Regions from separate parts of the Pantoea sp. X-Soil-ISGK-285 genome, predicted to be linked through region 2. Evidence: predicted binding sites of a transcription regulator. Region 2 holds the regulator's gene; each other region holds the start of a gene.

Region 1 (3,281 bases), 800 kb from region 2:
GATGCCTAAATCAACCGAGGCATCATCGTTAAAGGCGTAAGAAGTACCGGCACTCAGCCATAAACGATCCTGGTCCGGGATGGAGATAGAGCGCTTATCGGCCGGAACCGGGCTGTCATCAAACGCAATACCGGTACGGAACGTCCAGTTCTTGTCGTAGGAATAGGTTGTGCCCAGTGCAATGCGGTAGGCATCGTGGAAGCTTTCATCTTTATAGAACAGCGTCTGGCCGTTAGAGCCAGTGGCTTTCAGCTCCTGGAACTGGCTCCAGCTGGTGTAAGCCATGCTGTAGTGAACCGCCCACTGCGGTGCCACTTTATGCCAGCCCGACACTTCCCACATCTCTGGCAGATTCAGCGTTAACGCGCCTGGAACGGTGGTGCCGTTGGTGCCAAAAGGTACGCCTGACACTTCCGGATTATTCACCGCATTCAGCCGGGATGAGAGATTACTCTTGTAATCGCCATCAAAATCAACTTTCACTTCTGAACGATAGGTAAAGCCGAAGCGGTTATTTTCATCCACTTCATACAGGATGCCAGCATTCCAGCCGTAGCCCCACTCATCGCCTTTCAGATGGGCAACCTGCGTATCAGCCGGAACCCCCAGACGCGCGCCTGACTCACCGGCATAACGCTCAATTTTGGCTTTAGCGTAAACCGCATCAAAACCGATGCCTGCACTAAAATGTTCATTAAACCGATAAGCGGTGCTGAGATTTAAATTGCCGGTCATCAGGTCAGTTTTACCGCCGTAACCGCCAGCGGTGTAGCCATTATTAAACTCTGTTGCTAAGCCGTAGTTTGAGGTTGCAGATGCGCCAATCCACCACTGATCGTTGATGGGCTGGACGTAATGAATATTGGGTACCCACTGATTAGGGGCAATATTATTCGCATCCAGGCTGCGGCCACTGGGACTGCGACCACTGATATTTACATCCGGCGCAATATAGACAGCCCCGATAGAAAATTCCGGGCGATCCATTAACGCCATTGTCGCCGGGTTACGGCTGGCAGACGCCGCGGTATCACCCATTGCCCCTTCGCCTGAATATGCGCGACCTAAACCAATCGAAGAGAATTCATTTAACTGAAACCCAGCAGCGTAAACGTGGGAAGAGACAAGCGCCACTGCAGCCGCCACGGCTGACTTTGCAAACAGGTTTTTATGGTTCATGACCACAACCTCATGTGAATTATTATTTAACGCTATAACGTCGCGTAACAAAGGACGGCGGATTGTAGGGACTGATGTAAAGCGCACATATCAGACCAGTGCGGAGAGTATAGGTCCGACCTGTGTGCATGTTGCAATATTGTTTTTAAAATATTTCAGGTTTGATCGCTTAAAATTCGATCTGCATAACAAAAAGCCCCTGATCCTGGACAGCATAACCATTCCAGTTTGTTCTGGATCAATTTTTATTGTGATATTCGTCACTTAGCAACAGGTGCGTGGCGCATCTTTCAGCGAGCAGGTAAGATTTCGTCCATAAAATCGCTCAACCTATGCAATTGCTGGTCTGGAGAATGAAATGACTGATGCCATTAAAAAATGCAGTGCGACCGAAACCGCAGCCTGTTGTTGTGTTGATGTCGGCACGGTAATGGATAACACCGATTGCACCGCCAGCTGGTCAGAATGGTTTGCGCAGCGTGCCGATGCGGAAGCGAAATTAGCGCAACTGACCGAACGTGCCCGCGAGGTTGAATCAGAACCCTGTCTGATTGAATCGCGCTTCAGCGAAGTGGATCAGGGAGTGCAGCTGGATATCGATTTCACCTTCAGCTGCCAGGCTGAAACCATGATTTTTCAACTCGGTTTGCGTTAAGTCCCATTACGCCGCGTCACTGCGGCGTTTTTCATTTTCGTGTTTCCCTTCGCACTTTTTCCCTTCCGATATTGGCGGCTCACCCGCTTGTGGTTAACACTGATCAGGTCAGACCTCTTCAGGCAATGATGCCACAGTCCCAGCCACAGGTGAGAACAATGAGCAAAGCGCAGCCGCTGCTGACGCGTGATGGTGAACGCATCGCAATAACCCACGGATTACGCACCCCTTTCTTACGCCAGGCGACCGGCTTCCATGGCATTCCCGCCATTGAGCTGGGACGTATGGTGGTCAGCGAATTAATGGCGCGCAGTGAACTGCCGGCTGAGGTGATCGAGCAACTGGTCTTTGGGCAGGTGGTGCAGATGCCGGAAGCGCCGAACATTGCGCGTGAAATTGTATTAAGCAGCGGGTTGAGTGTGCATACCGATGCCTACAGCGTCAGCCGTGCCTGCGCCACCAGCTTTCAGGCGGTAGCGAATGTGGCAGAAAGTCTGCTGGCGGGCACCATCTCTGCCGGTATTGCCGGTGGCGCAGACTCTTCGTCGGTGTTGCCGATTGGGGTCAGTAAAACGCTGGCCCGCGCGCTGGTGGATCTCAATAAAGCCCGCAGCTTCGGTCAAAAACTGCACATTCTGCGGCGTCTGCGTCCGCGTGATCTGCTGCCGGTCCCGCCCGCAGTGGCGGAGTATTCGACCGGCCTGCGCATGGGCGACACTGCGGAGCAGATGGCTAAGAGTAACGGCATCACGCGCGAAGCACAGGATGCGCTGGCGCTGCGATCCCATCAGCATGCCGCAAGGGCCTGGCAATCCGGGGTACTGAATCAGGAAGTCATGGCAGCCTTTGTGCCGCCGTGGAAAAGCGCCATCGATCAGGACAATAACGTGCGGATGAACGCCAAAGCGGAGGATTACGCCCGACTGCGTCCGGCATTTGATCGCCAGCACGGCAGCGTCACCGCGGCCAACAGCACGCCTCTCACCGACGGCGCGGCGGCAGTGATTCTGATGCGCGAGGGCCGCGCCCGTGAACTGGGCATCAGGCCGCTGGGCTATCTGCGCAGCTACGCCTTTACCGCCATTGGTGTGCAGCAGGATATGCTGCTGGGCCCGGCGTACGCTTCACCACTGGCACTGGATCGCGCCGGCATAACCCTGGCCGATCTGACGCTGATCGATATGCATGAAGCTTTTGCTGCCCAGACGCTGAGCAACCTGCACATGTTTCGCGACGAGCGCTTTGCCCGTGAGGTGCTGAATCGCCCACACGCGCTGGGCGAAGTGAATGAAGAGCGCTTTAACGTGCTGGGCGGATCGATCGCCTATGGTCATCCTTTTGCCGCCACGGGTGCGCGCATGATCACCCAGACGCTGAATGAATTACGCCGTCGCGGTGGCGGGTTAGGACTGGTCACGGCCTGCGCGGCAGGCGGCCTGGGTGCGGC
Region 2 (3,281 bases):
ATCACCGCTTCGGCGTGGCTCTGTTCGACCAGCTTCTGCACCTCTTCCGGCCGATGCAGGCTGACCGAGATATGTTCCTGCAGATCCAGCGCCACCTGAAAGGCGCGCGTCAGCCGTTTATGGCTGTGATCGCGGCTTGCCGACAGCATATGCATCTGCTGATAACAGGTGTTAATCAGATCGACCACTTTCTGCTGACGAGCCAGCAGCGGCGGCAGCGCCTTTTCCGGATCGGTCAGCTGCGTCAGCAGGGTATATTTTGCGTCGCAGTAGTTAGCCAGCTCGCGGTAGATCAGGCTCAGGCTTTCGCGCATCGGCTGCTCTTTCCACAGCCAGAACCAGAACCAGTTAAAGAGCCCGTACCATAGCGTGCCGCCGATATAGAGCAGCGGGGGAACATAGATTGGCATGCGGCCAATCAGGCTCAGGGTAAAGATGGCGGCAATCAGGGTGCCGGGCAGCAGACGGCCATGCAGCGGGCTGATCTCCCCGGTAACGCCGAGCAATAAGGGCATAGCAAACAGGATCAGCGGCAGCGGAATAGCATGCAGGGTGAGCCACTGCATCAGAAAGCTGCCGAGGGCAAACAGGCTGCCGCCAACAATCAGGCGTTTGAAGAAGCGTTTATGCGGGGTATCCAGACCGGCGATGTTGCAGCAGGCGGGCACTAATGAGAACAGCAGACCTTTTTGCAGGTCGCCAGCCAGCCAGCCCAGCGCCACCGGCAGACAGAGCACCAGCGTTTGCCGCAAGGCGTAGTTAACTTCAGGATGGTAAATAATTCGACGCCACATCGGCCCAACACAAACAATAACGGCGTGATGTTGCCATCACGCCGTGGGTGACAGGAATTAGCGGGTGCCGTAAACGACGATGGTTTTGCCGTGTGCGGAGATCAGGTTCTGATCTTCCAGCATCTTCAAAATACGGCCCACGGTTTCACGTGAACAACCAACAATCTGGCCAATTTCCTGACGAGTGATTTTAATTTGCATGCCGTCGGGATGCGTCATGGCATCTGGCTGCTTCGCCAGGTTGAGCAGGGTCTGTGCAATGCGTCCGGTTACGTCGAGGAAAGCGAGGTTACCCACTTTTTCAGACGTCACCTGCAGGCGACGCGCCATCTGCGATGAGAGTCGCATCAGGATGTCAGGGTTAACCTGGATCAGCTGACGGAATTTCTTGTAAGAAATTTCCGCCACTTCGCACGCGCTTTTCGCACGTACCCAGGCGCTGCGCTCCTGGCCTTCTTCGAACAGGCCAAGTTCACCAATAAAATCGCCCTGATTCAGGTAGGAAAGAATCATCTCTTTGCCTTCTTCATCTTTAATCAGAACCGCAACGGAACCTTTCACGATGTAGTAAAGCGTTTCTGCTTTTTCACCTTGGTGAATCAGCGTACTTTTGGATGGATACTTGTGAATATGGCAATGGGACAGGAACCATTCGAGTGTAGGGTCTGTTTGCGGTTTGCCGAGAACCATTCGCTATTATCCTCTGTTGTAATCGTGCCCAAAATACAGGGGGCAGTTTTCCCTGTCAGGCGGTGAAAGCTTCAAGCGTTTCCATTTCAGGAAATTATTCGGGCCGCATCAGGCGCAGTGCGCATCATCCTTCCCGGCTTCGTCATCGGGTGACGAAAAATATTTTCAGCACTGTTTGTAGCACAGCTTTTGCCGACTGTCTTCTGTTGTCTCGCTTCAGCTACGGGCGGATTTCTCTGGATTGCTGTTTACCAGGCGAAAGCGTACTCTGGCGACAAAACAGCGTATTCCGGAGCAAAAATCATGCAGGCAAGAGTGAAATGGGTAGAAGGGCTGACATTCCTCGGAGAATCCTCATCCGGCCATCAGATACTGATGGATGGAAATTCGGGTGATAAAGCGCCCAGCCCAATGGAGATGGTGCTGATGGCGGCGGGCGGATGCAGCGCGATTGACGTGGTATCAATTCTGCAAAAAGGCCGAAACGATGTGGCTGATTGTGAAGTAAAACTGACCTCAGAACGTCGTGAAGAGGCGCCGCGAATCTTTACGCACATCAACCTGCATTTTATCGTGAGTGGCAAAGCCCTCCAGGATAAAGCGGTCTCACGCGCTGTGGATCTTTCTGCTGAAAAATATTGCTCTGTGGCCATCATGCTGGGTAAAGGCGTCAACATTACGCATAGCTATGAAGTGATTGAGCTGTAGTAGCCGCAGGGGTTATTGCAGACCTGCTAACTTCACTTCCAGTATCTGATGCAGGTTGCTTTAGGACTGTGCCTGGGCCGGGAATCCGCTTTGATACTGTGCCTGCGTATTGAACAGGGTCAGAGCGGTTTGTGTCGGTCCGCTGTCAGACTGTGCCTGCGCTGGGAACCGGGTCAGATCGGAAAGTCGCTTAAGCCAATCCCTGGCCGCTCGGCCCGCGCCGTCCCTGGCGCGGGACGCTTTCCTCTTCTGACCCGGTTCCCTGCGTGTTAAGCTTTTTCGCTGCTGTCAGATTCATCCTGCATTGGCATTGGCATTGGCATTGGCATTGGCATTGGCATTGGCATTGGCATTGGCATTAGTCTGGAAAGGCCCTTTTGGCCTCTTACTCTATTCGTTTGCCTTCCATCAGCCGCTTCACCAGCGGACCCATGATCAACTCCATCGCCAGACCCATTTTGCCGCCAGGCACCACCAGCGTATTGATGTGCGAGATAAACGAGCCCTGCAGCATCGCCAGCAGGTAGGGGAGGTCGATATCTTCCAGCGCCTGGAAGTGGATCACCACAAAGCTCTCATCCAGTGACGGAATAGCGCGGGCAGCGAACGGGTTTGAGGTATCGACGGTCGGGACGCGCTGAAAGTTGAGGTGAGTGCGTGAGAACTGTGGTGTGATGAAGTTGATGTAATCTTCCATCGAGCGCACCACCGAATCCATGACCGCTTCACGTGAATGGCCGCGCTCGCCGGTGTCGCGCACCAGCTTCTGAATCCACTCCAGGTTCACAATCGGCACCACGCCAACCAGCAGATCAACCTGTTCTGCTACGTTGTGCTGCGCCGTTACCACGCCGCCGTGCAGCCCTTCGTAGAAGAGAATATCGGTGTTCTGCGGCAGCGGTTGCCACGGCGTAAAGGTGCCGGGCACCTGATTCCACGGCACTGCTTCATCATAGGTATGCAGATATTTACGCGACTGGCCCTGTCCGCTCTGACCATACTCTTTAAAGCTCTGCTCCAGCAGGCCAAAGTCATTGGCTTCCGGGCCGAAGTAGCTGACATGACGTCCTAAATCGCGCGCCTTACGAA
Region 3 (3,281 bases), 470 kb from region 2:
GGCGATGAAACTGGCGCTGGTTGATCTGGACCGTTATGTCACCGATGAAGATCATCTCGAATTTCCGGCGGAACACCTGCTCAGCAACGACTATATTCGCCAGCGGGCAGCGTTAATTGATCCTGACAAGGCGGGAGATTTCTGCTTTGGATCACCGCAGCAGAGCGGCACAGTGTATGTCGCCGCCGGTGATGCCAGCGGCATGATGGTCTCATTCATTCAGTCTAACTACATGGGATTTGGCTCCGGCGTGGTGGTACCCGATACCGGCATCAGCCTGCAGAACCGGGGCGCGGGCTTTTCACTCGATCCAGACCATCCCAACGTCGTGGCGGGCGGTAAGCGGCCGTTTCATACCATCATTCCGGCCTTTGCGCGGGATCAGCAGGGCCAGCCGCTGATGGCATTTGGCGTGATGGGCGGCCCGATGCAGGCGCAGGGGCACCTCCAGCTGGCGCTGCGCATTATGCTGCACCAGCAGAATCCGCAGGCCGCGATTGATGCGCCGCGCTGGCGCGTGGTGCAGGGACGCGAGGTGGTATTTGAATCAACCCTCGATCGCAATACCCTGAGCACACTGCGCCGCATGGGTCACAACGTGGTACTGGAAGATCCCCTGAGTAATTACAATTTTGGTGGCGCGCAGGCGATAGTGCGCGATCCGCAGGGCTTTTACATTGCGGCCAGTGAGAGTCGCAAAGATGGTCAGGCGGTGGTGTTTTAAGGTCGCGGCAGTGAGTGTCAGGCTGCTCAACCCCTCCTTCATCTCTGCGCGCTGAAGCCTGCAATGGCAGGGAACGCAGCACGCCCTGAGGCGCAGGCGGTCCCATTCTGTAACCGGCGTTTCAGAAAGCATCTGTTTCACAGGTGGTTTCACGTTGTGCCGTGGCTCGGGTTTGTTCTATTCTTTAGGCCATTCCTACCTGGACATCTGACAGTATCACCGACAGGAGTTGACCCTATGGCTTCAGGACTTACACGCCTTATGGCACGCGGCGGCATTATGCTCGCTGGCGCGCTGATCGTGCTGCAACTCACCGCATGCGGTGATAAAGAAGGCGAGCAGCGCAAAGCATTTATCGATTTTCTCCAGAACACTGTGATGCGCAGCGGCGAGCATCTGCCCAGCCTCAGCGAAAACCAGAAGCAGAGCTTTGGCAACTTCGCCAGCGATTACGCCATTATGTATGGCTTCTCGCAGCAGGCGAACAAAGCGGTTGAACAGGGTATGCGTCCGGTGGTGGATGAGCTTTCTGCTATTCGCGTTCCGCAGGATTATCTCAGCCGTCGTGATTCCCTGCGTCAGGCGACCAGCGCACTGGTGATCGTCACCCAGCAGATTGAAAGCGCCAAAATGCAGGCGGATAGCAGCAAGGCGACCCTGAAGCAGCCGGATGACCTGAAAAAAGTCTACGACACCGCCTATAACAAAGTGGTGACGGTGCCCGCCAATCAGCTGATTCCTCTGCTGCCAAAACTCCAGGCGCTGAGCCAGGGTGCAGTGCAGACCGGCGATTTCCTGCAAACGCAGGGAACCCGTGTCAGCTTCAATGATGGCGGCGTACAGTTCCCGACTCAGGATCAGGCTTCGCAATATAACGCGCTGATGAGCACTTTATCCGCCAATTCGCAGGCGCTTGCTCAGGCACAGGCTGCCGTCCAGGGTGGTCTGCAGTAAACCCGCCTTACGGGCAGATGCTAATCGTCTGCCCGTCCCACTCTCTTTTCTCCTCCCACCCAATCACCCGCTGAATGAAGTGTGATCTGGCGCATTTTCGACCAAAAATAGTTTGTGATCTAAGTCACAGATATATAACAAATCAACGTCAAACAAGTGTGATTCACCTCACAGATAACCGGCCACCCCGTCTAAAAATCAGCCAAATGAGCCTGAGCTACGCTTTAAAGTGTGATCAAAATCACGCTAATCACCCCTGCCACCACCCTTAATCAGTGATGTAGATCACACTTACCCCGCACGCTACGCAGCGTCAAATTCGCGTGATAGAGTCCGCGTGCATACAGTAATACCACCGGCTTTGGGTCGGGGTGGCTAAACAAAAACAAGCGCGCTCTCCTATTGCAGCGCGTCTCAATAAGGGGTGGGTTTATGTCCTCATCAGTGAAGGTCAAAGTACAAAGCTTTGGTCGCTTTCTGAGTAATATGGTGATGCCAAACATCGGGGCGTTTATCGCCTGGGGTATCATCACCGCACTGTTTATTCCAACTGGCTGGATCCCTAACGAAACGCTGGCCAAACTGGTTGGCCCGATGATCACCTACCTGCTGCCACTGCTGATCGGTTTCACCGGTGGGCGTCTGGTGGGCGGCGATCGCGGCGGCGTGGTCGGTGCCATTACCACCATGGGTGTGATTGTCGGTGCGGATATGCCGATGTTCCTCGGTGCGATGATTGCCGGTCCGCTGGGCGGCTGGGCAATCAAGTCGTTTGACCGGGCGATTGACGGCAAAATCAAAAGCGGCTTCGAGATGCTGGTCAACAACTTCTCGGCCGGTATTATCGGGATGATACTGGCACTGCTGGCGTTCCTGGCGATCGGTCCGCTGGTAGAAGGTCTGTCACACATTCTTGCCGCGGGCGTGAATCTGATGGTGCAGAACAACCTGCTGCCACTGACTTCGATCTTCGTCGAACCCGCGAAAATTCTGTTCCTGAACAACGCCATTAACCACGGTATCTTCTCGCCGCTCGGTATCCAGCAGGCTAGTGAAGCCGGCAAATCCATTTTCTTCCTGATCGAAGCCAACCCGGGTCCGGGTATGGGCGTGCTGATGGCCTATATGTTCTTTGGTCGTGGCAGTGCTAAACAGTCTGCGGGCGGTGCGGCAATCATCCACTTCCTTGGCGGCATCCATGAGATCTACTTCCCGTATGTGCTGATGGCTCCTCGTCTGCTGCTGGCAGTTATCCTTGGCGGTATGACCGGCGTCTTCACGCTGACGGTGCTGAACGGTGGCCTGGTCTCTCCTGCCTCACCGGGTTCAATCCTGGCGGTACTGGCAATGACGCCAAAAGGGGCCTACTTCGCGAACATCGCCGCTATCGCTGCGGCCTTCGCCGTCTCCTTCGTGGTGTCCGCTATCCTGCTGAAAACCAGCAAAGTCAAAGAAGATGACGATATCGAAGCCGCGACCCAGCGCATGCATGAGATGAAAGCGCAGTCTAAAGGCCAGAGCGGCGCGGGTGCCCCAGTCGCCAGCGATGCCATGAGCGTTGAACTGCATCACGTGCGTAAAATCATCGTCGCCTGTGATGCCG

Evidence for each region. Region 2 encodes CRP, which controls carbon source genes, mostly activating them, when cyclic AMP is high. Its sites were predicted from a motif close to ATGTGANNNNNNTCACAT; they were not measured.
Region 1: the regulator CRP is predicted to act here: its motif matches at 1,428-1,445, upstream of AC6I8B_RS13700 (YfcZ/YiiS family protein).
Region 3: the regulator CRP is predicted to act here: its motif matches at 1,952-1,969, upstream of AC6I8B_RS00500 (PTS mannitol transporter subunit IICBA).

What each region holds. Positions count from the first base shown of each region.
Region 1 covers NZ_AP035938.1:2,909,218-2,912,498, reverse strand. The annotation lists gene fadL (long-chain fatty acid transporter FadL) at 1-1,179, opposite strand, end outside; gene AC6I8B_RS13700 (YfcZ/YiiS family protein) at 1,538-1,834, shown strand; gene fadI (acetyl-CoA C-acyltransferase FadI) at 1,993-3,281, shown strand, end outside.
Region 2 covers NZ_AP035938.1:3,713,480-3,716,760, reverse strand. The annotation lists gene AC6I8B_RS17605 (YccS/YhfK family putative transporter) at 1-794, opposite strand, end outside; gene crp (cAMP-activated global transcriptional regulator CRP) at 852-1,484, opposite strand; gene AC6I8B_RS17595 (OsmC family protein) at 1,788-2,192, shown strand; gene AC6I8B_RS17590 (phosphoribulokinase) at 2,578-3,281, opposite strand, start outside.
Region 3 covers NZ_AP035938.1:107,340-110,620, reverse strand. The annotation lists gene AC6I8B_RS00510 (gamma-glutamyltransferase family protein) at 1-724, shown strand, start outside; gene AC6I8B_RS00505 (DUF3053 domain-containing protein) at 962-1,678, shown strand; gene AC6I8B_RS00500 (PTS mannitol transporter subunit IICBA) at 2,111-3,281, shown strand, end outside.